Linked DNA regions of Asanoa ferruginea. The protein of the gene in region 1 interacts with the protein of each later gene in a pairwise test. Links are inferred from orthologs where the notes say so. Each region holds a gene or a part of one and is shown in the gene's direction. Other genes may lie near its edges.

What was found.
Region 2: the proteins of DFJ67_RS33695 (region 1) and DFJ67_RS00505 interact in binary tests that used the Escherichia coli proteins (3 or more experiments, as listed by UniProt). The link is inferred for Asanoa ferruginea from one-to-one orthologs.

The regions. Positions count from the first base shown.
Region 1 is NZ_QUMQ01000001.1:7,200,524-7,214,687, reverse strand. Bases 6,763-9,642 are described here. They hold DFJ67_RS33695 (sugar ABC transporter ATP-binding protein), read left to right. Parts: upstream 6,763-7,401; coding sequence 7,402-8,883; downstream 8,884-9,642. Other genes in these bases: DFJ67_RS33690 (ABC transporter permease), read left to right, coding at 8,880-9,642; DFJ67_RS33700 (hypothetical protein), read left to right, coding at 6,763-7,181. In the rest of the region: DFJ67_RS33745 (YdbT family protein), read right to left, coding at 1-140; DFJ67_RS33740 (serine hydrolase domain-containing protein), read left to right, coding at 318-1,457; DFJ67_RS33735 (dihydrofolate reductase family protein), read right to left, coding at 1,450-2,052; DFJ67_RS33730 (acyltransferase family protein), read right to left, coding at 2,059-3,222; DFJ67_RS33725 (copper resistance CopC family protein), read right to left, coding at 3,290-3,871; DFJ67_RS33720 (hypothetical protein), read left to right, coding at 4,015-4,560; DFJ67_RS33715 (Imm1 family immunity protein), read left to right, coding at 4,532-4,954; DFJ67_RS33710 (EamA family transporter), read right to left, coding at 4,946-5,881; DFJ67_RS33705 (CGNR zinc finger domain-containing protein), read left to right, coding at 5,950-6,474; more of DFJ67_RS33700, read left to right, coding at 6,507-6,762; more of DFJ67_RS33690, read left to right, coding at 9,643-9,938; DFJ67_RS33685 (ABC transporter permease), read left to right, coding at 9,928-10,962; rhaS (rhamnose ABC transporter substrate-binding protein), read left to right, coding at 10,959-12,029; rhaI (L-rhamnose isomerase), read left to right, coding at 12,104-13,273; DFJ67_RS33670 (alpha/beta fold hydrolase), read left to right, coding at 13,303-14,127. UniProt on the Escherichia coli protein: Part of the ABC transporter complex RbsABC involved in ribose import. Responsible for energy coupling to the transport system.
Region 2 is NZ_QUMQ01000001.1:99,807-113,907, reverse strand. The notes cover bases 4,026-6,842. They hold DFJ67_RS00505 (ABC transporter permease), read left to right. Parts: upstream 4,026-4,795; coding sequence 4,796-5,890; downstream 5,891-6,842. Other genes in these bases: DFJ67_RS00500 (substrate-binding domain-containing protein), read left to right, coding at 5,988-6,842; DFJ67_RS00510 (sugar ABC transporter ATP-binding protein), read left to right, coding at 4,026-4,761. In the rest of the region: DFJ67_RS00525 (ABC transporter permease), read left to right, coding at 1-351; DFJ67_RS00520 (ABC transporter permease), read left to right, coding at 377-1,189; DFJ67_RS00515 (ROK family protein), read left to right, coding at 1,412-2,590; more of DFJ67_RS00510, read left to right, coding at 3,211-4,025; more of DFJ67_RS00500, read left to right, coding at 6,843-7,049; DFJ67_RS00495 (Gfo/Idh/MocA family protein), read left to right, coding at 7,113-8,291; DFJ67_RS00490 (inositol-3-phosphate synthase), read left to right, coding at 8,858-9,997; DFJ67_RS00485 (SCO3242 family prenyltransferase), read left to right, coding at 10,007-10,858; DFJ67_RS00480 (sugar phosphate isomerase/epimerase family protein), read left to right, coding at 10,855-11,697; DFJ67_RS00475 (EboA domain-containing protein), read left to right, coding at 11,694-12,290; DFJ67_RS00470 (TatD family hydrolase), read left to right, coding at 12,290-13,138; metabolite traffic protein EboE, read left to right, coding at 13,138-14,101. UniProt on the Escherichia coli protein: Part of the ABC transporter complex RbsABC involved in ribose import.

The DNA.
Region 1 (14,164 bases):
ACACCGAGGATGATGCCGAACCAGTCTCGCTTCGCGATCACGTCCGCGTTGAAGTAGGTCGTTCCGATCAGCAGGAACACGGCAAAGCAGATGACCAGTATGGCGATCTGGATCCGTGGACGAATGGTGATCGGCGACATGCCCCGCATGCTAGCTCCGATGATCATCCTTCTGCTGACCGTGACCCGGTCTAGTAAGGGACAACCCCCAAGCCACATCGGGATCTTCCCGCATAGTCGTGTCGCGTGTGGAAGGGCTAACTTCCTAACGCGTCGGGCCATTGGCGCCCGGAAGACGGGGATCCGGAAGGGGATCACATGAGTGCGTTGACACGCGTACTGAGCGGCGCACTGGTGTTGACCCTGGCGTCCTCTGTCTACCTGGGCACGGCGCAGGCGTCCGCCGGGCCCGCCCACCACACCACGGTCCAGCAGCTACTGGACCGGTTGACCGGCGAAGACGGAGCGCCCGGAGCACTCGTGGAAGTGCGTGATCGCACCGGCGTCAGCAAGCTGACCAGCGGAGTCGCGGACCTGCACACAGGCGCGCCGATGACCGACGACGTCAACTTCCGCATCGGCAGCATGACGAAACCGTTTGTCGCGACGGTCGTGCTGCAGCTCGTCGGCGAGCATCGCATCGCGCTGGATGCCCCACTCGAGCGCTATCTGCCCGGCCTCGTCCGCGGGAACGGCAACGACGGCCGGCGCATCACCGTGCGGAACCTGCTCCAGCACACCAGCGGCCTGCCCGACTACCTGACCTACCTGACGCCGCAGGAGATTCTGTCCGATCCCTACGCCCATCACGACCAGAACGAACTGCTCGGAATCGCGCTCGCGCATCCGCGGCTGTTCAAGCCGGGCGCGAAAGGCAGATGGAGTTACTCCAACACCAACTACCTGCTGGCGGGAATGCTGATCGAGAAGGTGACCGGCCACAGCTACGGCACGGAGATCAGGCGCCGCATCGTCGTGCCCCTCCAACTCGGCGACACCGAGGTGCCCGGAGACGCGGTAGCCATCCCAGAGCCGCACCCGCGCGGCTACGCACGCCCCGCACCCGGCGCCGAACCGATCGACGTGACCGAGTTCAACCCGTCCGTCGCCGCCGGATCAGGCGACATGATCTCCAGTGCCTCCGACATGTCGCGCTTCCTCGACGCGCTCCTGCACGGGCGACTGCTACGCCCGGCGCAACTCGCCGAAATGACACACACCAAGAGCACCGGACTCGAGGACCACAGCGCGTACGGGCTGGGCCTGTTCACATGGTCGCTGCCGTGCGGCGGCGTCTACTGGGGCCACCCGGGCGACATCCTGGGCTTCCAGACGATGACCGGCGCCACCACAGACGGCCGGCAGGCCACGGTCATGGTGAACCTCGACCCGGGTGGCACGGAGGAACAGGACGCCGACCTGCGGGCCGCGGTCGCGACCGCCTTGTGTGTCAGTTGAGCACGTCGTAGGTCAGGTGAGTCGCATGTGGAGAGACGATCACGTCGACCTGGCGTAGCCGTGGGGTCGGCTGGTCCGCGGGGGAGAACAGCGGCGTGCCGCCGCCGACCAGACACGGCGACAGGTGGATCCGGAGTTCGTCGGCCAGGCCGAGCAGCACGCTCTGGCGCACGACCTCCGCCCCGCCCATCACCACCACGGTCTTGTCGCCCGCCTCCGTTCTCGCGCGGTGGACCGCCTCCGCGATGTCGGTCGCGAAGCTGAACCTCGGGCCGAGCCGCCACGAAGACGGCGGGGAGTGGGTCACGACCAGCACCGGCGGCCCGCCCGTCGCCTGGTCGGTGCCCGCGCCGTAGCCGAGCTCGTCGGTCCAGCCGTGTGGCCCGTCGACGAAGTCGAACAGCCGGCGGCCCATCACCACGGCGCCGGTCTGGTCGAGGCCTCGGCACAGGATTTCGGAGTCGATCGGGTGGCCGGCGAAGACCCAGCTATGGATCACCTCGCCGCCGATGCCGAGGCCGTGCTCGTTGTCGGCGCCGGGGGCGGCCACATAACCATCGAGTGAAATGGAGATGTCTGCGACAACCTTGCCCATATCTCCTCAGCCTACGCCGACCTCCGACGGCTGGGGAGCGCGCTGGGCGGGGATCGCCCGGCGCGGCTGGCGGCGGCGCAGCAGGCGCATCGCGGGCAGTTCGACATATCGGTGCAGGGGGAACGCGACCGCGTAGGAAAGCACCAGGAAGGCCAGGGCCAGCGGGACCGCCTGCCAGGCCGGGTAGTCGTGTGACCGGCCCAGGATGATCATGCCGGTGGTGAGGATCGTGAGATGCACGAGGAAGAAGGCGTACGAGGCGTCGCCCAGCCGGATCAGCACCGGGTGTCGCCACACCGACCGTGCGCCAGCAAGGTCGGCGGTGGCCGCGGCGGGGATCAGCAGTGCGGTCGTGGCCAGCACGGCTGACGTGTCGCGTACCTGATGCGGCAGCAGGTTGACGATCAGGTAGTTGGCGGCGAACAGCGCCGACGCGACCGGCAGGCCGGGGCCACGCCAGGCGCCGGAGCGGACCAGCAGCGCCAGCACGATGCCGAGCGCGAACTCGATCGCCCGGGTCGCCGGCAGGATGTAGACGAACCAGCGCTGGTAGGCCGGGTCGACGAACGCGTGCGCGAACGCCGGCATCAGCAGCCCGAGCGCGACCAGGGCCACGGCCGAGATCGCCAGTGCCCGGCCGGCCAGGCGGCGCAGCAGCAGGTAGAGCAGCGGGAACGCGGCGTAGAAGGCGATCTCGCAGGAAAGCGACCAGGCTACCGGGTTGATGCCGAGATAGGTGACATCGTCCGGAAACCAGGCTTGTACGAGGAACAGGCTCGTGCTCAGGTTGTGCCCGTTGACCTGGTTGACCCGGTTGCCCACCGGGTCGACGAGGTCGCCGATGTATTTCGACGCCACCGCGAGACCCAGCGCGACCACGTAGGCCGGGTAGATCCGCAGCACCCGACCCGCCCAGAACCGGCCCAGCCCGCGACCGGGTGCGGGGCCGGGGCCGCGCGCCGCCCAGGTGAGCACGAAACCGGAGAGCACGAAGAAGAACGAGACGCCGAGGTCGCCGGGGTCGAGCAGCAGGTGCCCGAGCTGGTGGGCGGCTCCGCCGACCGGGATGAACGAGTAGGCGTGCACGCCGAACACGAGGAGCGCGGCGGCGAAGCGCAGACCGGTGAGGGAGGGCAGCCGGGGGGCGGACGCCCTGGGGGAGTCGGGCATAGAAAAGCGACCCTAGCCGGGGGTTCCGGCTATCGCATGCCCACGCGCCCGGTTTGTGGAAAACGGCTCACGAACGTGGCCGGCGCCGTCGCAGCAGCACCAGCACCAGGATGGCCAACACGACGACGGCACCCGCGCCGGCCGCGGCGAGCCCGACCGGCGACATCCCACCCTCGTCGATGGCGGCAACCGGGACTGTGACGGCCGTGGGGCTGGCCGCAGCGGAGACCGGCGAGGGCGACGCGGCCGACGGCGACGGGGATGGAGACGGGGCCGGCGGCGCGTACTTGTTGGTGAACGTGTAACTGCCCGAGATCTTGTGCCCGTCGCCGGACACCGTCTGCCAGGCGACCGTGATGACACCGACCCCGAGCGGCGACACCGGCTGGGTGATCGTCTTGTCGAGCGCCTTCGCACCGTCGACCTGGTAGGCGCTGCCGTCGGCGCCGGTCACGACGACCTTCGTGCCGGCCTGCTTGATCAGCCCGCTGAAGGTCAGCGTCACCGTCTCGAGCGGCTTCGTCACGGTCGCCTTCGCGGCCGGCACCGCCTTGGACAGCTTGGTGTGTGCGGACGCGGGCGTGGCCGGTGCGACGACCACGACCAGCCCGACCAGCAGTGCGGCCATGGCGGCGGCATAACGGCGCATCGATCCTCCCGGGTGTTCCGGACACGCTAACCGCTGGCGGCAACCGGTGTGCGGACCGACGACTGTCAGAAGATTGCGGGAACTTTCCCGGCCCGCGCGGCGACAGGTGTGACATCCGCGAGCCCGGCGGCGCTGGTGATCGTGTGGATGAGTCGCTGACCGAACGCCTCGACGACCTGGAGTGGTGGCTGCGGGTGCTCGGCCGCCCGGTCGTCGACCTGCTGGTGCCCGGCCTGCCGCCGGACGCGACCAGCCGGCACGGCCCGGTGCCGGCCCGCGTCGCCGAGTGGTTCGGCTGGCACGACGGCGTCATCCGGGTCGCGGGCCAGGACCATCAGGACATCGAGATCATTCCTGGGTACGCGCCGCTGGCGCTCGCCGAAGCGGTCGGCCTGCGTCCCGAATACGACGACGATCCGGCGCTCGGCGACGCCTGGCTCCCGCTGCTGGCCTCGGAAGCAGGCGACCTGTTCGCCGCGTCCTGGTCGGGCTCCGACGAGCCCCGGGTGGTCGCTATCCGTGCCGGCGAGCCGACCCGCGTCGAGTTTCCCGACCTCGGCGCGATGGTGGCGCTGTTCGTCGACTGCTTCCGCCGCGCCGCCTTCGCGGTCGGTGCCGACGGCCGGCTGACCACCGACCCGGCCCTCTATGACCAGTTGTATGACGAGCTCACCAGTCCTCGCGGCTGACCCCGTGCGGCTCGAACGCGACCGCTGGCGCGACGGCCGGGCCGAGCGCCGGTGGCATGACGACCCGACGTCGGACCAGATCGAGGCGGCGGTCCGGGCACTCGACCAGGAGACCCGCACCGAGGTCGTGCTGACCGGCCACGACGATCAGTATCTGGCCGTCGAGGGCGGCAACGGGCGCTATCTCGTGCAACTCGGCTCCGACGTGGACGACGACCGGATCGTGCTGCGGTCGGTCGACGCCGCACCGGGCGACGAGGTCGTCGTCGCGGCCGGCCAGCCCCGCCGGGTGGCCCGCCGCGACATCGTCGACCTCGACACCGCGCTGCGTGCGGTGCGGTCGTTCGCGAAGGACGGCCGGCCCGACCCGACGCTGCACTGGGCGTCAGGCTGAGACCAGCACCTCGGCCGGCTTGCGCTCGTCGAGCCGGACCAGCACGACGCCGGCGATGATCAGCGCTCCGCCGGCGATCTGCACGGGCGTGGGCAACTCGTCGAGCACCAGCCAGGCGATCAGGACGGCGAACAGCACCTCGGTCAGGCCGACGAACGAGGAGAGCCGGGCGCCGAGTGCGCGGGCGGCCACGATGCCGGCCACGTAGGGCACGACGGCGGCGACCAGCGACAGCCCGGCCACCGGGACCAGCCAGCTCACCCGTTGGCCGCCCAGGCTGACCGTGCCGAACGCGGCGTGCATGGGCAGCAGGCCGACCGCGCCGAGCAGCACCAGCAGCACCGCGCCGATCCCCAGGCCGGCCGTCGCGAGGGCCAGCGGAGGCACTCCTTCGCCGTCGGAGTCGCGGGCGCCGAGCACGAAGTAGGCCGCCAGCCCGACGCCGGCGAGCAGGCCCCACAGCACGCCGACGAGGGAGAGCCGGGCACCCCCGCTCAGGTCGAGCACCAGGGCCAGGCCGACCACCGCGGTGACCGCACCGGCGGCGGTCAGGGCGCGCGGCCGCTGGCCGTGCACCGCCCACATCCAGAACACGACGAGCACCACGCCGAGGTATTCGAGCAGCAGCGCGACGCCGACCGGCAGGTAGCGGATCGCGTTGAAGAAGGCGACCTGCGCGATGCCGACGCCGAGCACGCCGAACAGGACCAAACCGGTCAGGCCGCGCCGCACCGCGGCCCAGCGGCCGCGCAACGCGATCGCCGCCGGGACGGCGAGCACCGCCGCCGCGGTGCCGACCCGGATGGCGACCGCTGCCGGTGCCGACCAGCCGGCGTCGAGCAGGGCGTGCGCGAGCGGGCCCGAGGTGCTGAACGTGAGCGCGGAGAGGAGCGCGAACAGCAGGCCGAGCGAGCGGGTCGGTGGCATGGATCCCCTGTCATCACCAAAGGCGGCTTACACTGATGACGGTAGGGGGCCGGACTGCAAGGGGCAAGATGGTTTTCGCTCATGACACGGAAGCGGCGTTGACGACGCTGGCGGCGCTGGTCAACACGCCGCTGCGCGACCTGGCCGCCCTCGACGCGTTTCTCGGCGAGCATCAGATCAGCGGGTCCCGCACCCACACCCAGGCCGAACTCGACGCGGTCCGCGCGCTGCGACCGCGGTTCCGCCGGTTCTGGGAGGTCGGCGAAGACGAACTGGTCGAGAGCGTCAACGACCTGCTGCGCGAAAGCCGTCCGCTGCCGCAACTCGTCCGGCACGACGGCTGGGGCTACCACCTGCACGCGGTGCCGCCGGAGGTGCCGGTCGCCGTGCGGTTGACCGTCGAGGCCGGGATGGCCCTGGTCGACGTGGTCCGCACGGGCGCGCTGGACCGGTTGCGCACCTGCGCCCACCCCGACTGCGCCGACGTGCTCGTCGACCTGTCCAAGAACCGTTCGAAGCGCTTCTGCGACGGCGGCTGCGGCAACCGGGCCGCGGCGAGCGCCTACCGGGCGCGGCGCGCCGGCCGCCCTTGATCCGACCGACGTCCACGTAATACCGTCCATCGATGTCGCGGAAGACCGGTAAGCCGTCCTACGTCCGCCAGGCCGAGCAGGCGCGCGCCCGCCGCGTCCCGCTCGCGGCCACCATCGCCGGCCTGGTGATCGCGGCGCTGGTCGCGGGCCTCGTCGGCTATTTCGTCGGCCGTCCCGACGCGACCACCCGCGCGATCGACGACATCAAGGCGCAGGAGGCCAAGCGCGACGTCGACCAGATCCGCGACCTCACCGCGGTCGCCCGCCGGTCGCAGGAGACGCTGACCACCCTGCTCAACGCGTTCGACACCGCGGTCGACGGCACGAAGCCGGTCGACGCGGCGACCGTCAAGAGCTGGCAGGAGACGGTCAAGGGCCTGGTCACCGCGCACGCCGACAGCCCGTCCGGCACGACCGCGACCAACGTGGCCCGGGGTGGGTTCCGCGGCGCGGTCGCCGACTTCCAGGTGGCGGTCGACATCTACGCCCAGGCCGTTGCCGCGCCACCCGAGGGACGCGCCGCGTTGACCGCGATCGCCGGCCGGGCCCGCACCGCCGCCGCGACCGCCTGGTCGGTCGCCGCCGCCCAACTCGACCAGATCAATGTGGACGCCGGCTTCGGTCACCAGCACGTCTACCTCGAGACCGAGCAGGGCAGTGGCGCCTTCACCGCCGACGGCGAGGAAGAGGGCCACACCGGCGGGTAGGCCGTGTCCTGCCGATCATCGCGGCCAGCGCCGGGCCCAGCCGCCGCCTGGCGGCGTACAACACCCGGCATGCCGGCAATCCCGGGCCACGTGCTGCGACCCCGGTTCGGCTCACGATGATCGACAGGACAGGGCCTGACAAACCCTTGACGGTGATGGATCGACATCCCTAGTGTCTTCAGCACGGCGTCGGTGAAACGTTTCACGACCGGGAGGTGCGATGCTGTCGCTGCAGCGGGTGAGCAAGTCGTTCGGCGCCGTCGCGGCGCTCCGCGACGTCGACCTGGAGCTGGTCGCCGGCGAGGCGCACGCCCTGGTCGGCGAGAACGGCGCCGGCAAGTCCACTCTGGTCAAGATCCTCGCGGGCGTGCACCCACCCGACACCGGCACGATCCTGCTCGACGGCGCGCCGGTCACGTTCGCCGGCCCGGCCGACGCCCGGGCGGCCGGCATCGCGGTGATCTACCAGGAGCCCACCCTCTTCCCCGACCTCTCGGTCGCGGAGAACATCTTCATGGGCCGCCAGCCCCGCCGGAGCCTGCGCCGGATCGACACCGCGGCGATGCGCGAGCGGTCCGCCGAGCTGTTCGCCCGCCTCGGCGTGCGGCTCGACCCCGACCGCCCGGCCCGCGGGCTGTCCATCGCCGACCAGCAGCTCGTGGAGATCGCCAAGGCGCTGTCCACCAACGCCCGGGTGCTGGTGATGGACGAGCCGACCGCCGCACTGTCCGGCGTGGAGGTCGAGCGGCTGTTCGCGGTCGCGCGGTCGCTGCGCGACGCCGGTGCCGCGGTGCTGTTCATCTCGCACCGCTTCGACGAGGTGTTCGACCTGTGCCAGCGGATCACGGTGATGCGCGACGGCCGCAAGGTCGACACCGCGCCGGCCGCGGAGCTCACCGTCGACGCCGTGGTCCGCAAGATGGTCGGCCGCGACGTCTCGACCCTGTTCCCCAAGCTCGACAGCACGGCCGGCGACGTGCGGCTCGACGTGCGCGGGCTGACAAGGCACGGCTTCTTCGACGACGTCAGCTTCCAGGTGCGGTCCGGCGAGATCGTCGCGCTGGCCGGCCTGGTCGGCGCCGGCCGCAGCGAGGTGGTCCGCGCGGTCTTCGGCGTCGACCGCCCCGACGCGGGCCAGGTGCGGGTCGACGACAAGCCGCTGCCGCCCGGCGACACCCCGGCCGCGATCGCCGCCGGCCTCGCGCTGGTGCCGGAGGACCGGCGCCAACAGGGCCTGGTGATGGAGCTGTCGGTCGAGCGCAACACCACGCTGCCGCGGCGCTGGGCGCTGTCCCGAATAGGGCTGCTCTTCGGCGGCGCCGAGCGCCGGGCGTCGGCCACCTGGACCGAGAAGCTCCAGGTCAAGGCCGGCCGCCCGACCGACCCGGTGAGCACGCTCTCGGGCGGCAACCAGCAGAAGGTCGTGCTCGCGAAATGGCTGTCGACCCGGCCCCGGGTGCTGATCGTCGACGAGCCGACCCGCGGGATCGACGTGGGCACGAAGGCAGAGGTGCACCGCCTGCTCTCCGAGTTGGCGGCCGACGGAGTGGCGGTGTTGATGGTCTCCAGCGAGCTGCCGGAGGTCCTGGGTATGGCCGACCGGGTGCTGGTCATGCGCGAAGGCCGGCTGGTCGCCGACATCCCGCGGGCCGGCGCCGACGAGGAGTCGGTGATGGTCGCCGCGACGGGAGCCGGCTCATGACCGCGCTGCCGACCGCGCCGCCCGGGCCAACAGGGCCGACCGCACCGACCGAGCAGAGCGCACCGACCACAGCCGTCCACCGCGTCTTCGTCGTCCGTGAACTCGGCATCGCGCTCGCGCTGCTGCTGCTGGTCGCGGTCACCTTCGCCACCAACACCCGGTTCCTGTCGGCCCAGAACGTCAAGGACCTGCTGCTCGGCTCGACCATCCTGGCGATCCTCGCGGTCGGCCAGGCGATCGTCATCATCACCCGCAACGTCGACCTGTCCGTCGGCTCGATCCTCGGCCTGGCCGCGTTCGCCACCGGCACGATGCTGCAAAGCGCACCGGGCCTGCCGATCCCGGTCGCGATCGTGGTCGGCATGGCCCTGGGCGCCGCCTGCGGCGCGGTCAACGGCGGCCTGATCGCCGCCGCCCGGGTGCCCGCGCTGGTGGTCACGCTCGGCACGCTCTACGTCTTCCGCGGCATCGACTACACCTGGGCCACCGGCCGCCAGATCAACGCGGCCGACATGCCACACGGCTTCCTGCGGATGGGCAACGCCAGCATCCTCGGCATCCCGGTGCTGGCCCTGTTCGCCGTCGTGGTGCTGGTCGCCGCCGGCCTGTTCCTGCGCTGGTACCGCAGCGGCCGCGAGCTCTACGCGATCGGCAGCGACCCGGATGCGGCCCGGCTCTACGGCATCCCGGTCGGCCGGCGGGTGTTCTGGGCGTTCGTCACCAGCGGCGCTCTCGCCGGCCTGGCCGGCGTCCTGCACGCGGCCAGGTTCGGCACGATCGACGCCAACGCGGGCCTGGGCCAGGAGCTCAACGTTGTCGCCGCGGTCGTCGTCGGCGGCGTCGCCATCTTCGGCGGCAGCGGCTCGGTCTACGGCGCCGCGCTCGGCGCGGTGTTGCTGACCACGATCGGCAGCGCCCTCCCGGTGCTCGGCATCAACCCGTTCTGGCAGCGCGCCGCGGTCGGCGCACTGATCCTGGCCGCCATCGGCCTGGACCGCTCGCTCGCCGTGCGGATGGCCCGCCGGCTCCGGGGAGGCAGCGACCGTGGCCGTTGAGACGCCCGTCCGCGAGCCGGTGAGCCCACCGCGGGCGACCGCGCGCGGCCTGCTCGGCTCCTGGGACCTCCTGGTGCTGGTCGCCCTGGTGCTTGTCGTGGTGGTCGGCACCCTCACCATCGACGGCGTCGGCAACCCGCGCTTCTACCGGTTCGTGGTGCTCGAGGCCATCCCGATCGCGCTGATCGCGCTGCCGATGACGCTGATCGTGATCACCGGCGAGATCGACCTCAGCGTCGCCAGCACGGTCGGCCTGACGTGCAGCGTGATGGGCAAGCTGTGGCAGTCCGGCCTCACCTCGCTGCCCGCGCTGATCGCGATCAGCCTTGTGCTCGGCGCCGTCCTCGGCGCGGTCAACGGCCTGTTCGTCACCGTCTTCGGGCTGCCCTCGCTCGCCGTCACCATCGGCACGCTGGCCCTCTACAGAGGACTCGCCTACGTCGTGCTCGGCGACAAGGCGGTCGCCGACTACCCGGTCGAGTGGACCCGCGACATGATCGCGCCGATCCCCGGCACCGTCATCCCCTGGTTCGTGCTCGTCGTCGCCGCCCTGGCGGTGCTGTTCGGCGTGCTGCTGCACGCCACCCCGATCGGCCGCGGGCTCTACGCGATCGGCAACAACGCCGAAGCCAGCGCGTACTCCGGCATCGCGGTTATGCGTACCAAATTCTGGTTGTTCGTGGCGACCGGCGTGGTCGCCGCGTTGGCCGGCGTCTTCTGGACGTTCCGGTTCGCGTCCGCCCGGGCCGACAACGCCGACGGCCTCGAGCTGTCGGTGGTGGCGGCCGTGTTGTTGGGCGGCGTGTCCATTTTCGGTGGCCGAGGCGGCCTGCTCGGTGTGGTCGCCGCGGTCGCGCTCCTCGGCACTTTACGCAACGCGTTGCAACTGGCCGACGTCCCGGCCAACGCGTTGACGATCGTCACCGGAACGCTGCTCATCGCTTCCGTCGTCGGGCCCAACGTGGTGCGGATGGCACGCGGGCGGCTGCGCCGACGACCCCCTGAGGAAAGGACCCAACCATGAGGATCACAGGTGTACGCCTTGTCGCGACAACCGTCCTCGCGGCGTTGACGCTGGCCATGGGCGCTTGCGCCGACGACAGCGGTAGCGACGCGGGTGCCGGTTCGGGCACCGACACCGGCAGCAACTCCTCGGGCACCATCAAGGAGGGGCTGAAGGTCGCCTTCCTGCCGAAGCAGGTCAACAACCCCTACTTCGACACCTCCGACAACAAGGGCGGCAAGGTCGCCGTCGGCGAGTTCAAGGGCACGTTCAGCCAGACGGGCCCGTCGGAGGCGAGTCCGTCGGCCCAGGTGTCCTACATCAACACGCTTTCGCAGCAGCAGACCGATGTGATCGTGGTGTCGGCCAATGACAAGGACGCGATCTGCGGCGCGCTGACGGAGGCCAAGTCGGCCGGCGCGAAGATCGTCACCTACGACTCGGACACCAAGCCGGAGTGCCGCGACGTGTTCGTCAACCAGGCGACCGCCGACGGCATCGCGAAGTCGCAGATCAAGCTGATCTCCGACGCGGTCGGCGCCGACGGCGGTGAGATCGCGATCCTGTCCGCGACAGCGAACGCGACGAACCAGAACGCCTGGATCGAGATGATGAAGACCGAGCTGGCCAAGCCGGAATATTCGAAGCTGAAGCTGGTCGACACCGTGTATGGCGACGACAAGGACGAGAAGTCCTTCCAGGAGGCGCAGGGCCTGCTGGCCAAGCACCCCAACCTCAAGGGCATCATCTCGCCGACCACGGTCGGTGTTGCGGCGGCGGCGCGTTACCTGTCCGGGTCCTCGTACAAGGGGAAGGTGCAGTTGACCGGTCTTGGCACCCCCAACCAGATGCGCGCGTTCGTGAAGGACGGCACGGTCAAGGCGTTCGCGTTGTGGAACCCGGCCGACCTGGGCTACCTGGCCGCTTACGCCGGTGGTGCGCTGGCCTCCGGGATGATCACCGGCAAGGAAGGCGACAAGTTCAAGGCCGGCAAGCTCGGTGACTACACGGTCGGTGCCAACGGCGAGATCGTGCTCGGTGACCCGTTCACGTTCGACTCGTCCAACATCGACCAGTTCAACTTCTGAGTTCTGGTGGAGGGTGGCGTGCGCCGGATCTGCCTTCCCGGCGCCGCCACCTCGACGGTGCGCTGGGAGCAACCATGAGCGAAACCCGGGCACGGGTGCTGGCCGCCCTTCGGGAGCAGCGGATCGAGACGGCGTCGTGGGCGTTCGGGAATTCGGGGACCCGGTTCAAGGTGTTCGCGCAGGAGGGTGTGCCGCGGAATCCCTACGAGAAGATCGCCGACGCGGCGACCGTGCACCGGTTCACCGGCGTGGCGCCGACGGTGGCGTTGCACATCCCGTGGGACAAGGTCGATGACTACGCCGATCTGGCGGCGTACGCGAAGGAGCGTGGGGTCGCGCTGGGTGCGATCAACGCCAACGTGTTCCAGGACGACGACTTCAAGCTGGGCTCGGTCACCCATCCGTCGCCGGCCGTGCGGGCCAAGGCGCTGGCGCACCTGGTCGAGTGTGTCGACATCATGGACGCGACCGGGTCGCGTGACCTGAAGCTGTGGTTCTCCGACGGAACCAACTATCCGGGCCAGGACAACGTTCGTGCCCGGCAGGACCGGCTCGCGTCCGCGTTGTCCGCGGTATATGACCGCCTTGGTGACCAGCAGCGGATGCTGCTCGAATACAAGCTGTTCGAGCCGGCCTTCTACATGACCGACGTGCCCGACTGGGGCACGGCGTACGCACACTGCCTGTCGCTCGGTGATCGTGCCCAGGTGGTGATCGACACCGGGCACCACGCTCCCGGCACGAACATCGAGTTCATCGTGGCGTTCCTGCTGCGGGCCGGGAAGCTGGGTGGTTTCGACTTCAACTCGCGCTTCTACGCCGACGACGACCTGATGGTCGGCGCGGCCGACCCGTTCCAGCTCTTCCGGATCATGTGCGAGATCGTCTCGGCGGACGCCTTGGCGCCCGCGGCCGGCATCGCGTTCATGCTCGACCAATGTCACAACATCGAGCCGAAGATCCAGGCGGTGATCCGCTCGGTGCTCAACGTCCAGGAGGCCACCGCGAAGGCCCTGCTGGTCGACGCCGCCGCGCTCGACGCGGCCCAGCGCGCGGGCGACGTGCTGGAGGCCAACGAGGTGCTGATGGACGCCTACCAGACCGATGTCCGGCCGATGCTGCGCGAGCTGCGCGCTGACATGGGGCTCGACCCCGATCCGGTCGGCGCGTTCAAGCGCTCGGGCTACCTGGAGAGCGTGACGTCCGCGCGGGTCGGCGGCAGCGCGGCTGGATGGGGTGCCTGAATCGGGGCGAACTACGTAGCATGGTCGGGGTGACCAACACCGACTGGACCGCCGAGACCACCGGGACCGGCGGATATGCCGACGTCAACGGCATCAACCTCTACTACGAGACCTACGGCACCGGCCGGCCGATGATCCTGCTGCACGGCGGCCTCGGCTCCGGCGAGATGTTCGGGCCGATCCTGCCGCAGCTGGCCGCCGCGCATCAGGTGATCGCCGTCGACCTGCAGGGGCACGGGCGCACCGCCGACATCGACCGGCCGATCACCCTCGACGCGATGGCCGCCGACATCGCCGCGCTGATCGACCACCTCGGCCTCGACCACCCCGACGTGGTGGGCTACTCGCTCGGCGGCGGCGTCGCGATGCACGTCGCGGCCAACCACCCCGACAAGGTCCGCCGCATGGTGATGGCATCGGCGTTCCTGAAGACCGAGGCGGTCTATCCGGACCTGCGGGCCCAGCAGGGCCAGGTCAACGCCGCCGCGGCCGCGTTCATGGTGGACACGCCGATGTACCAGCTCTACCAGAAGGTCGCGCCGCGTCCCGAAGACTTCCCGCGCCTGCTCGACAAGGTCGGCGCCTTCATGGCCAACGAGTTCGACTTCACCGAGAAGGTGCGCTCGCTGACCGTCCCGACGATGGTCGCCGGCGCCGACGCCGACCAGGTGCCGCCGAGCGAGTTCATGCGGATCTTCGAACTCCTCGACGGCGGCCATCGCGACGGCGGCTGGATGGGCGAGGGCCGCCCGCAGGGTGGCCACGCCCTGGCCATCGTCCCGGGCGTGACCCACTACTCCCTCTTCAGCTCGCCGCTCTTCGCCACGATGGTGCTGAGCTTCCTCGACGATTGATTGCGGGGCAGCAAGTTCTGACGGTTGTCGATACGGT
Region 2 (14,101 bases), 7.1 Mb from region 1 along the record:
GTGGCCGCGCTGCCGGTCGTCGTGCTGCTCGGCCTCGCGGTGGCGGCGCCGGTCTTCGCCTGGAGTTCCACGATCACCTCCGACAGCTACCTCGCCCTGCTGTTCCGCTTCCTGGTCCTGCCGATGTCGCTGTTCGCCGGTGTCTTCTTCCCGGTCGAGAGCATGCCGGTGGGGCTCCGCTGGGTGGCCTACGCGACGCCGCTGTGGCACGGGGTCGACCTGTGCCGGGCCGCGACGCTCGGTGTCGCTCCACAGTGGTCGATCGTCGGCCACCTCGCCTACCTGGCGTTCTGGGCCGGCGGCGGCTGGTGGCTGGCACACGTCCGGTTCCGCAAGCGCCTGGTGTTCTAGGCGTGTCCTGCCGAGGGGAGACGTCGTGGTCACGCTGATCCTGCCCCGCCTGGTCAGCTTCGAGGGTTCCGCACGGCGGTCCACCTCGGTCGCCGAGCGAAACGCGGCCGCGCTGCGCTCGGCCTACTGGCTGGTGATGATCTCCGGCTTCGCCGAGCCGGTGATCTACCTGCTGTCCATCGGCGTCGGTGTCGGGTCGCTGGTCGGTGACCTGACGCTGCCGAGCGGCGCGGTGGTCGGCTACGCGGCGTTCGTCGCGCCGGCGATGCTCGCCTCGGCCGCGATGTCCGGCGCGCTCTCGGAAACGACCTTCAACTTCTTCGGGAAGATGAAATACATGCGGCTCTACGAGGGGATGCTGGCGACCCCCGTGCGGCCGTTCGAGATCGCGCTCGGCGAGTTGGCGTGGGCGATGGTCCGCGGCTCGCTCTACTCGGCCGCGTTCCTGGTCGTGATGGTCGTGCTCGACCTGACCTCGGTCGGGCGGGCGCTGCTCGCGTTCCCCGCCGCGGTGCTGGCCGGCTTCGCGTTCGGCGCGCTCGGCATGGGGCTGACCACGTTCGCGCGCAGCTGGCAGGACTTCGACCTGATGGGGTCGATCCAGTTCGCGCTGTTCCTGTTCTCCGGCACGTTCGTTCCGGCGGAGAGCTACCACCCGGCGCTGCGCTGGTTGGTCGAGGTGACGCCGCTCTACCGCGCGGTCGACCTGATTCGGGGCATATCGATCGGCACCGAAGAGACGCTAGGCGTATTGATCGACGTCGGTTATCTTCTGGTCGTCACCGCCGTCGGCCTCGCGATCGCCGGCCGCCGCATGACCAAGCTTCTCTGTAAGTAGCGCATCACCGCACGTCAGGGCGTTTTGGCCGGACGAAACCGGCATCTCCGCAGCACTGCCGCGAAGATTCACCAGCCATGGCCACAGCTTTTGTTGCTCCCAGCAAAAGTTATCGTCAAGAGATCCGAAGCTCTTTACACCCACAGCGGAAGCTCTTACTGTGTCGTGCACAACACCCGGACATTGCGCCGGTGTGAACGGGCCGACCAAAGGATGGGTGCCGTGCGGGCGGTTGAGCCTCTGCACCTGCGGCTGTTAAGGCTGCTGCGCGACAACGGTGCGGTCTCCCGCGCCGAGCTCGCCGATCGCCTTGAGATGCCGCGGCCGCGGTTGCTCGCCGAGCTCGAACGCCTCGTCACGCTCGGCTACGTCGCCGAGGCCGGATTGGCCGCCTCCCGCGGCGGTCGCCGTTCGACCCTTGTGGAGCTGAGCCCCAAGCTGCGCTTCGCCGCCGTCGACCTGGGCGCCAGCTCGATCGACGTCGAGATCGTCAACGGCCGGCTGGAGCCGGTCGTCGCCTACGCCGAGCCGGCCGACATCCGCAGCGGCCCGAAAGGCACCCTGCTGCGGGTCAACGAGCTGCTGCACAAGGCCAAGGTGGACGGTGCCTACGAGCGGCTCGACGCCGTCGGCATCGGTGTGCCGGGCCCGGTCAGCTTCCGCGACGGTGTTCCGGTCTCGCCGCCGATCATGCCCGGCTGGGACCGCTTCCCGGTCCGCGAGCTGCTCACCCGCGAGCACGGCTGCCCGGCGGTGGTCGACAACGACGTCAACATCATGGCGATCGGCGAACGACACGGCGGCGTGGCCCACTCGGTCGACGACTTCCTGTTCGTCAAGATCGGCACGGGCGTCGGTTGCGGCATCTACCTCGCCGGCGAGGTCTACCGGGGCACCGACGGCTGCGCCGGCGACATCGGCCACATCCAGGTCGACTCGCACGGTCCAATGTGCTCCTGCGGCAACGTCGGGTGTCTGGAAGCGTTGTTCAGCGGCGCCGCGATCGCCAAGGACGCGATGGCCGCGGCCCGCGCGGGCGGCTCGCCGGCGTTGGCCGAGCGCCTGGCGGCGAACGGCGCGGTGACGGCCGTCGACGTGGCCGAAGGCGCGATCGAGGGCGACGTGGTCTGCATCCGCCTGATCCGCGACGGCGGCCGCCGCGTCGGCGGCGTGCTGGCCGGCCTGGTCAGCTTCGCCAACCCGTCAATGATCGTGATCGGCGGCGGCTTGGCCCAACTGGGCCACATCCTGCTGGCCGAAATCCGCAGCGTCGTCTACCGGCGCTCGCTTCCCCTGGCCACCGGCAACCTGCCCGTGGTCCTGTCCGAACTCGGCAGCCGCGCAGGCGTGACCGGCGCGGCGGTGCTGGCCAGTGACATGGCCTTCATGGAGGCGTCATGACCGAGAGCACCGCCCCGGAGACCGGCACGCCGTCCGGCGCTGCGGCGGATCCGAAGCCCAACGGGACCGCTCCCGAGCCGGCTGCGGCCGCGACCGAAGCGGCCGAGACCAAGGCGCCGGCGCGCAAGCGCGCACCGCGGGCGGCCAGCACCCGCACCCGGGCGGCGGCCAAGGCCGCGACGCCGGCGGAGGCCGAGGTTGTTCCGGTCACCGCCGACGGCGACGCTGCCAAGGCCGCGGAGGCTCCCGCAGCCAACGGCGCCGCTGCCGAGGCTGCGCAGAAGGCTGCTCCGGCGGAGCCGGAGGCTGTTGCGGTGACCGGCAACGGCGCGGCTAAGGCCCCTCCGGCAGAGCCGGAGGCCGTTCTGGTGACTGGCAACGGCGGCACCGCCGAGCCTGAGGTGGCGGAGGCCGCTCCAGCGGAGCCGGAGGCTGGTGCGGCCAACGCCGGCCCCGACGGCGATGGGGTCGGTATCCCGCAGAGTCGGCACGCGGCGCCGGACGACGCAGACGGTGGTTCCGTGTCCACCGCGGACGATGACCTCCCGACAGACGAAGCCGATGAAGCCGAAGGCGACATCGTGGACGTGCCGGTCGCCGGCGCGGCGCCCGCCGGCATCGTGCCGACCCAGCGGTCCGGCGACGGCGAAGAGCGCCCCGTCGTGCTGCGCCTGACCGACGTGGTCAAGACCTTCCCCGGCGTCCGCGCCCTCGACGGGGTGCAGCTGGAGGTCCGCGCCGGCGAGGTGCACTGCCTGCTCGGCCAGAACGGCGCCGGGAAGTCGACGCTGATCAAGGTGCTTTCGGGGGCGCACCGGCCTGACTCCGGATCCGTGGAATGGCTCGGGGAGCAGGTCACCTTCGCCAACCCCCAGGCCGCCAACAAGGCCGGCATCGCCACCATCTACCAGGAGCTCGACCTCGTCGACGATCTGTCGATCGGCGAGAACGCCTTCCTCGGCCACGAGCCGAAGATCGCCGGCTTCATGCGCCGGGGCACGATCAACCGGCGTACGCGGGAGATCCTGTCCCGGCTCGGGCATGGCGAGATCTCGCCGACCCGGATGGTGCGCACGTTGCCCGCCGCCGGCAAGCAGGTGGTCAGCATGGCCCGTGCGCTCTCGCACGAGGCGCGACTGATCATCATGGACGAGCCGAGCGCCGTGCTCGCGCACGACGAGGTCGAGAACCTCTTCCGGATCATCCGGGAGCTGACGGCGCAGGGCATCGCGGTCATCTACATCTCGCACCGGCTCGAGGAGATCCGCGAGATCGGTGACCGGGTCACCGTGCTCAAGGACGGCCGGACCACGGCGGCGAGCCTGCCGGCCCGGACCACGCCGACCCGCGACCTGGTCAGCCGGATGACCGGGCGGACCATCGAGTATGTCTTCCCCGAGCGCGTCAACGCGCCCACCGAGCCCGAGGAACTGCTCCGCGTCGACGGGCTGGGCCGGCAGGGCGAGTTCGAAGACATTTCGCTGACCGTCGGGAAGGGCGAGATCGTCGGCATCGCCGGGCTCGTCGGCTCCGGCCGGTCGGAGCTGCTGGAGACCATCTTCGGTGCGCGCCAGGCGGAGCAGGGCCGGATCTACGTCAAGGGCAAGCCGTTGCGACCCGGCGCGGTCGGTGCCGCCGTACGCGCCGGGATGGGCATGGCACCCGAGGAGCGCAAGGCCCAGGCGCTGCTGCTCGGCGAGCCGATCTACCGCAACATGACCCTCTCGACGTTCAGCCGGATCGCGAGGTTCGGCTTCACCGACACCGGCAAGGAGCGGGAAGAGGCGGCCAAGGTCGCCGACCGGCTCGAGTTGCGCCCGCGCGACGTACGCCGGCCGGTGCGCACCCTCTCCGGCGGCAACCAGCAGAAGGTCGTGGTCGGGCGCTGGCTGCTCGGCGACACCGACCTGCTGCTTCTTGACGAACCCACCCGCGGCGTCGACGTCGGCGCCCGGGCCGAGCTCTACCAGGTGATTCACGCGCTCGCGGCGCAAGGCGTCGGTGTGCTGCTGGTTTCCAGCGAAGTTCCTGAGGTTCTCGGTCTCAGCGACCGGGTGGTGGTCATGCGCGAGGGTCGGGTCGTCCGCCAGGCGCGCGCCGAGGATCTCGACGAAGACACAGTGCTCGACCTCGTCATGGCGGGGTCCTTGATGGAAGGTGCGCCCGCATGACCGAACAGATCAGCGGAGCGAGCGGAGTCCACCCATGACCGGGCTTCCCGCGCAGACAGCGCCGGCGGTCAAGGAGGCACTCGGCGGCGGCGGCCCGGGCCCGGAGCAGGAGGGCCCGAGCGGCAACGGCTGGTGGAGCAGTGACGCGGGCGAGTCGACGCGGCGCAACCTCGGCCTGATCGGCGTGCTGGCCGGTCTCATCGTGATCGGCATCATCACCCGGCCCGACCTCTACGGCCTCGACGGCTGGTGGATCGACAACGTCTGGGCGATCCTCAAGCTCGGCTCGACGGTCGGCGTGGTCGCGGTCGGCATGACCTTCGTGATCATCGGTGGCGGCATCGACCTGTCGGTCGGCGCGATCATCGCGCTCGCCGGTGTCTGGTGCACGACGGTGGCCACACAGGACTTCGGCGCCGGCGGCATGATCTTCACCGCGCTGGCGGTCGGGCTCGGCGTCGGGTTGGTCAACGGCTTCCTGATCTCCTACGGCCGGTTGGTGCCCTTCATCGCGACCCTCGCGATGCTGGTGGCCGCCCGGGGCCTGGCCGCGCAGATGTCCGACAAGAAGACCCAGCAGTCCGGGAACCAGACGATCAACAGCATCGCCGCGGACAGCTTCCTCGGCGTGCCGATCCTGGTCTGGATCCTCGCGGTCGTCGTGTTCCTCGGATGGGTCCTGCTCAACCGCACCACGTTCGGCCGGCGCACGGTGGCGATCGGCGGCAACGTCGAGGCCGCGCGGCTCGCCGGCATCAACGTGCGGTTGCACACCATGATGTTGTATGCCCTCGCCGGCCTGTGCTGCGGCATCGGCGCCGTCATGCTCACCTCGATCAGCACCTCCGCACAGGCGGCGATGGCCACCAACTACGAGCTAGACGCGATCGCCGCGGTCATCATCGGCGGCACGCTGCTCAGCGGCGGGCGGGGCACCATTGTCGGCTCCCTGCTCGGCGTCGTCATCTTCGCCACGATCACCAACCTGTTCGCCCTCAACGGACTGTCCACCGAGGCTCAGAACATGGTCAAGGGCGGCATCATCGTCGCCGCGGTTCTCATCCAGCAGTTCCGGTTCAAGTCGGTTACCCAGTTCTTCAAACGAAACAAGGTCACCGTAACCAGCTGACCGCTCCGCACCATCCATGGTGTCCGTCCGATCGGGACGGTCGCCGGGCCGAACACACCCGAAAACCCCCGCAAGTTGAGATTCCAGGAGGACGTCAATGACCCAGCACGACCCGGTCCGCCGGCGGTTCCTGCTCGGCGGCGCCGCGCTCGGCGCCGGTGCTCTCCTCGCCGCCTGCACGAGCAACGACAGTGGCGACGACAACAACGCTCAGACCACGGGCAACAACAACGCCTCGCCGAACGCCAACACGGCGCCCGGCAAGAAGGTCACCATCGGCTTCTCGGCGCCCGCGGCTGACCATGGCTGGATCGCGGCCATCACCACCAACGCCAAGGCCCAGGCGGCCGAATACTCCGACGTCACCTTCAACGCGGTCGAGGCCGGCGCCGACGCCGCCGCCCAGCGCAGCGCGCTCTCCACGCTGATCTCGCAGAAGCCGGACGTCATCGTCCTGCTTCCCTACGACGGCAAGGAGCTCAACGCGTTCGGCCTCGAGGCGATGAAGGCCGGCATCCCGGTCGTCAACCTCGACCGGGCCTTCCCCGACGCGCTGGCCTACCGCCTGCAGATCAAGGGCGACAACTACGGCATGGGCGTCGCGGCGGGCAACTACATCGCCGCGCAGATGAAGGCCAAGGGCGTCAGCAACCCGATCATCGGCGAGATCGCCGGCCTCGACAACCTGGAGCTGACCCAGGAGCGCTCGAAGGGCTTCAAGGACGCGCTGACCGCGGCCGGCCTGAAGATCGCCAACCGGCGCGCGGCGGGCTTCACCGTCGACACCGGCCAGGCCGAGATGAGCCAGTTGCTCCAGGCGCTGCCGAAGATGGACGCGCTCTGGAACCACGACGACGACCAGGGCATCGGTGTCCTGGCCGCGGCCACCCAGGCCAACCGCAAAGAGTTCCTGATGGTCGGCGGCGCCGGCTCCAAGGCCGCGATGGAGGCCATCCAGGCCGACAACTCGGTCCTGAAGTGCACGGTCACCTACAGCCCGTCGATGGCCTCCTCGGCCATCTCGCTCGCCCGGCTCATCGGCCAGGGCAAGGGGATGTCCGACCTGGTGGAGCTCCAGGTTCCCAAGGAGATCATCCTGTCCTCGGAGACCATCACCAAAGAGAACGTGAGCACCTACCTCCCGCTCGGGTTCAGCTAAAGGGGGAGACCCACCTTGTCCACTGATTCACTTTCGCCCGAGGACCGCGAGCTGCGGGTCGGCATGGTCGGCTACGCGTTCATGGGCGCCGCGCACTCCACCGCGTGGCGCACCGTGAACGTGGCGTTCGACCTGCCGGCACGCGCCCGGATGGCCCTGATTTGCGGCCGGGACGAGTCGAAGGTCGCAGCCGCGGCCCGCAAGCTCGGCTGGGACGCGACCACGACCGACTGGCGCGAGGTCGTCGAGCGTGACGACATCGACGTGGTCGACGTGTGCACACCGGGCGACAGCCACGCCGAGATCGCGATCGCGGCGCTGGCGGCGGGTAAGCACGTGCTGTGCGAGAAGCCGCTGGCCAACTCGGTCGACGAAGCCCGTGCCATGGTCGCCGCGGCAGCCAAGGCGCAGGCCAACGGCATCCGGTCGATGTGCGGGTTCAACTACCGCCGCGTCCCGGCCGTCGCGATGATGCGTCAGCTCATCGCGTCCGGCCGGATCGGGGTGATCCGCCACGTCCGCGCGGTCTACCTGCAGGACTGGATCGTCGACCCGCAGTTTCCGCTGGTCTGGCGGCTGCAGAAGGACAAGGCGGGCTCCGGTGCGCTCGGTGACATCGGGGCGCACATCATCGACCTGACCCAATTCGTCACCGGCCAGAAGATCACCGGGGTCAGCGCGCTGACCGAGACGTTCGTCAAGGAGCGCCCGCTGTCGAGCGAGTCGAGCGGCCTGGCCGCTTCGTCCGGCAACGGGGACGCTCCGGCCACGGGCCAGGTCACGGTCGACGACGCCGCGCTGTTCCTGGCCCGGCTCGACGGCGGGGCGATCGCCACCTACGAGGCGAGCCGCTTCGCGATCGGTCGCAAGAACGGCCTCCGGGTCGAGATCAACGGTTCGCTCGGCTCGCTGGTCTTCGACCTGGAGCGGCTCAACGAGCTGGAGTTCTACGACTCGGCGGCACCCACCGCCGAACAGGGCTTCAACCGGATCCTGATCACCGAAGCCGACCACCCTTACATGGCCGCCTGGTGGCCGCCCGGCCACATCATCGGCTACGAGCACTCCTTCACCCACGAGATGCGCGACTTCATCGAGGCCATCGCCACCGGCACCGACCCGACACCCTCGTTCCTCGACGCCCTCCAGGTCCAGCTCGTGCTGGACGCGGTGGCGCGCTCGGCGGAGCAGGGCACGGTCTGGACCGATGTCGAACCGGCCCTCGCCGAAGTAGCCGCCTGACCCCTCGGGCCGACCCGCGAGGGTCCCACCGCGGTTGCGCCCCGCGGCGGGACGGGTCGTCCGGAGGTATCCGGTCGTCCGGTGCGACCGGACCGGGATTCCCGGTCGCACCGGACACCGACCAGCACCAGCACCAGCACCAGCAAGACCCGCACAGCCGCTCCACGGCACCAAACCAGCACGGCCGCACGCGTCACACCCGTTCGCGCCCACGAGCAGGTGCCCTATGGCGCCCGCCCCCATGACCCCGGAGGGCACTATGAGCCGTCCGCCACACCCACCCGATGTCCCCGGCGCGATTGCCCGCGTCCCGGGTCCGCCAGGGTTCCGCCAGGCATGACGCGGGGGAGGCAGGGCCGCGACGCCGACCGGCCCTGCCTACCAAGCCCCGTCCGCCCGATCCGGCCGGGTCCGGATCCGGCGTCGTTGCCGCCGACTCCGACGCCGTTTCCGGGGTGCCATCCCGAGGTGGGCCGGGCGGGCGGGGCCCATGCCGAGCGAACCCACGAACAAACACCTGCATGCACGGGGGACCAGGACAACAAGCACAGAGCAGGAGGGACACCATGAGTACGGGTGTCTGGCTGGTAGGCGCGCGCGGATCCGTAGCGACCACCAGCATGGTCGGGGCCCTGGCGTTACGCGCCGGGCTCGCCGAGCCGACGGGGTGTGTGACCGAGCATCCCGATCTGCGCGGCTCCGCGCTGCCACCGATCGCCGAGCTGGTGTTCGGCGGCCACGATGTCGTCACCACATGCCTGGCCAAGAAGGCGGAGACCCTCGGCGAGGCGGGTGTCGTCCCGCCCCGGCTGGTCGCCGCCGTCGCCGAGGACCTGGCCGCCGTTGAGGAGAACCTGCGGACCGTACCCGTCGGTGGCACGCAGGCCGAGACGGCGGCCGCGCTGGCCGCCGACATCACCGCCTTCCGCGACCGGCTGGGCCTCGACCGGGTGGTGGTCATCAACGTCTCGACCACCGAGTCGCTGCCCGAACCGCGGCCGGCACACACCGAGCTCGACCTGCTCCGCGCGGAGCTCGCCGGCGGCGGATCGCCGCTGCCGGCCAGCTCGTTGGCCGCCTACGCGGCGTTCACCGCCGGAGCGTCCTACGTGGACTTCACGCCGTCGACGGGCGCCCGGCTCCCCGCGCTGGACGCCCTCGCCCGGGAAACCCACCTGCCCTACGCCGGCCACGACGGCAAGACCGGCGAGACGCTGGTCAAGTCGGTGCTGGCGCCGATGTTCGCGCACCGCAACCTCGCCGTCCGCAGCTGGTCCGGGCTCAACCTGCTCGGCGGCGGCGACGGCGCCAACCTGGCCTCGCCCGGCCCCAACGCGGCCAAGTCGGCCAGCAAGCAACGGGTGCTCGCCGAGACACTCGGCTACGAGCCACAGGGCAACACCCGCATCGAGTACGTCGACGACCTCGGCGACTTCAAGACCGCCTGGGACCTGGTCAGCTTCGCCGGCTTCCTCGGGGTGCGGATGCGGATGGAGTTCTCCTGGCACGGCTGCGACTCCGCCCTGGCGGCGCCGCTGGTCCTCGACCTGGCCCGGTTGGCCAGCGCCGCACACCGCGCCGGCCGGCACGGTCCGCTGACCGAGCTGGCCTTCTTCTTCAAGGACCCGATCGGCGACGTGCCGCACGGGCTCAGCGAACAGTGGGACCTGCTGCGCACCTTCGTCGCCGGGCTGCCGGAGGCCTAGGTGCCCAGCATGCGCGATTACGCGGAACTGGTCCGGGCGCCCGCCGGGCTCTCGGTGCCTGGTGACGTGGTGGCGGGCGCGGCCGCCGCGGGCGCGCTCGGCGCCCGCACGCCCGCGCTCGCCGGCGCCTCCGTGCTGCTCTACTGGGGCGGCATGGCGGCCAACGACTGGGCCGACCGGCACCTCGACGCGACCGAACGCCCGGAACGGCCGATCCCCAGCGGGCGGATCGCGCCCGGCCGGGCGTTCGCCGTCGCGGCCGCGCTGACCGCGGCGGGCGTCGCGGTCGCCGGGCTCACCGGCGGCCGGCGGGCGCTCACCGTCGCCGTCCCGCTGGCGGCCGCGGTCTGGGCCTACGACCTGAAAGCCAAGAACACCGCCACCGGCCCGGCCGTGATGGCCGCCTGCCGGGGTCTGGACGTGCTGCTCGGCGCCTCCGGCGGGCGGCCCGCCAAGGCCGTGCCGGCGGCGCTGGTGGTCGCCGCGCACACCTACACCGTCACCGCGCTGTCCCGCCGGGAGGTCTCCGGCGCCGACCGCACGCTGCCGGTCGCCACCCTGGTCGGCACCGCGGCGGTGACCGCGGCCGCCGTCAGACCGGGACGACACCGGGGCTGGCGTGCGCTGGTGCCGGCCGCGCTGGCCGCCTGGTACGCCACCCGCTACGGAGCCGCCCAGCTCCGGGCCGCGGCCGACCCGTCGGCCGGCGTGGTGCGCGCCGCGGTCGGAGCCGGCATCACCTCGCTGCCCGCGTTGCAGGGCGCGCTGGCCGCGGGCGCCGGGGCCCCGGCACCAGGCGCCCTGGTCGCGGCGGCCGCACCGCTGGCCCGCCGGCTGACCCGGAAGGTGGCGGCCACATGAGGTTCGGCTACGGCACCAACGGGTTCGCCAACCACCGCCTCGACGACGCGCTCTCGGTGATCGCCGACCTCGGCTACGTCGGTGTCGCGCTCACCCTCGACCACGACCACCTCGACCCGTTCGCGCCGGGCCTGCCCGCCCGGGTCGACGCCGTCGCCAACCGCCTCGGCGCGCTCGGCCTCGGCGTGGTGATCGAGACCGGGGCCCGTTACCTGCTCGACCCCTGGCACAAGCACGCACCGACGCTGCTGCACGACGACAACGCGCTGCGGCTGGAGTTCCTCCGGCTGGCCGTCGCGGTCGGCGCCGACCTGGGCGCCGAGGCGGTCTCGTTCTGGGCCGGGGTCCGCCCGGCCGGCGTCGACCCCGACACCGCCTGGCAACGCCTGGTCGACGGCTGCGCCGCCACCCTCAAGGCGGCCGAGGAACGCGGCGTCACGCTCGGCTTCGAACCCGAGCCGGGCATGCTGGTCGAAGACATCGCCGGCTGGCGCCGGCTGCACGCCGCGCTCGGCGAACCCGCCGGCTTCGGCATCACCCTCGACATCGGACACTGCCGGTGCCTGGAGCCCGACCCGGTGCCGGACTGCGTCGCCGCGGTCGCCGGCCACCTGGTCAACGTGCAGATCGACGACATGCGCCGGGGCACCCACGAGCACCTCGAGTTCGGCACCGGCGAGATCGACTTCCCACCGGTGCTGCGCGCCCTGGACGCGGCCGGCTACACCGGCCTGGTCGCCGTCGAGCTGCCCCGGCACTCGCACGCGGCGCCCGATGTCGCCGCGCGCTCGATCGACTTCCTCCGGAACGCCGCCGAGACGGGAAGGGAGTGGCGATGAGAACCGACGACCTCCATGCCGCACTGGCCCAGGCCGTACCCCCGATAGGTTGGGTGGACGACGCCGTCCGCCAGGTCTGGGCCGATCCCGGCGCGATCGCCCGGCTGTTTCCCCGCGCGGCCCGGGCCTGCGGCCGCGCGCCGCTGACCGACGGCTGGACCGCCGACGAGGCCGCCCGGGCCCTGCTGCTGGCGGCACTTCCGCAGGACCGGCTGGCCGAGGAACTCGAGCGGGTCTACCGCTACGGCGACGCCAGCGAGAAACGGGCCGTGCTGAAGGCGCTGCCGCTGCTGCCGATCGGCAACGCCGCGGTGCCGCTGCTGCGTGACGCGTTGCGCACCAACGACACCCGCCTGGTCGGGGCCGCGCTCGGCCCCTACGCCGCACACCTGGACGCGGCGACCTGGCGGCAGGGCGTACTCAAATGCGTGTTCATGGGTCTGCCCTTGTCCGGTGTGGACAGTCTCGACGAGCGCGCCGACGAGGAGCTGCGGGTGATGCTCGCCGGGCTGGCGGAGGAACGGGCGGCGGCGGGGAGACCGATGGCGGCGGACGCCACCGGACTGCTCAACAGGTTGCGGAAAGAGGCGTGATGCGAATCTTCGACCCACACATCCACATGACCTCGCGCACCACCGACGACTACGAGCGGATGGCGGCGGCGGGGGTGCGCGCCCTGGTCGAGCCCGCGTTCTGGCTCGGCCAGCCACGCACGTCGGTCGACTCGTTCACCGACTACTTCGACTCGCTGGTCGGCTGGGAGCCGTTCCGGGCCGGGCAGTTCGGCATCCGCCACCACGCCACCATCGCGCTGAACCCCAAAGAGGCCAACGACCCGCGCTGCGCCGGCGTCCTCGACGTGCTGCCCCGCTACCTCGAGAAAGACGGCGTGGTCGCGGTCGGCGAGATCGGCTACGACTCGATGACCGCCGAGGAGGACACCGCGTTCGCGGCCCAACTCGCGCTGGCCATCACGCACGAGCTGCCGGCGCTGGTGCACACGCCGCACCGCGACAAGGCCCGCGGCACCGAGCGCAGCGTCAAGGTGGTCGCCGAGTCCGGCATCGAGCCCGGCCGGGTGGTCATCGACCACCTCAACGAGGTGACGGTGGCGACCGTCAAGGATTCCGGCTGCTGGGCCGGCTTCTCCATCTATCCCGACACCAAGATGTCGCCGCCCCGGATGGTGGAGATCCTCCGGCAGTTCGGCACCGAGCGGGTGCTGGTCAACTCCGCCGCCGACTGGGGCCGGTCCGACCCGTTGCTCACCCGGGAGACGGCCGACCTGATGCTGGCCAGCGGGTTCACCGACGACGACGTCGACCTGGTGTTCTGGCGCAACCCGGTGGCCTTCTACGGCCAGTCCGGCAAGCTCGAGCTGGCGGAGACCGAGGCCGGCGCGTCCTTCGAGGGCAACTCGATCCTGCGCGGGGGCAGCTGATGCGCCTACGCCATCGCGACGGCCAGACCGTCCACCTGAGCTACTGCACCAACGTGCACCCGGCCGAAGACTTCGCCGGCATCGTCGCGCAACTCGACACCTATGCCTCCCGCGTACGCGAGAGCCTCGGCGCCGACCTGCTCGGCCTGGGCATGTGGCTGCCCGCACCGGTCGCGGCCGAGCTGGCCACCCGGGGCCGGTTGCGCCGCCAGCTGCGGGCCGAACTCGACGCCCGCGGGCTGGAAGTGGTGACGCTCAACGGTTTCCCCTACCGGTCGTTCCACGCGCCGGTGGTCAAGCAGGCCGTCTACCACCCCGACTGGACCACCCCGGAACGCCTCGACTACACCCTCGACCTGGCCCGGGTGCTGCTCGACCTGATGCCCGACGACGCGACCCGGGGCTCGATCTCGACGTTGCCGTTCGCCTGGCGCCAGCCCTGGGACCCGCCGCAGGCCGGCGCCGCCGAACGGGTGCTGGAGCGGCTGGCCACCGGCCTGACCCGGATGGCCTGGGAGACCGGCCGCGCGGTCCGGGTCGCGTTCGAGCCGGAACCCGGCTGCGTGGTGGAGTCCACCGAACAGGCGGTCCGCCACCTGGCCTCGGTCGACACCGACCGGATCGGCGTCTGCCTCGACCTGGCCCACCTCGCCTGCGCCTGGGAAGAACCGGCGGAGGCGGTCGGCCGGCTGCGCGCCGCCGGCATCCCGGTGGTCAAGGTGCAGGTCTCCGCGGCGCTGGAGGCCGCCGACCCGGCGGCCGCCGCCGACACCCTGCGCGAATACGTCGAGCCGCGGTTCCTGCACCAGACCCGGTCCGCCGCCACCGCGGGCGCCGCCGATCCCGCCGACCCGGCCTGCGCCGCCGACGACCTCGACGAGGCCCTCGACCGTGGCCTGTCCGGCGGCGCCTGGCGGGTGCACTACCACGTGCCGCTGCACGCGGCCCCGATGCCGCCGCTGA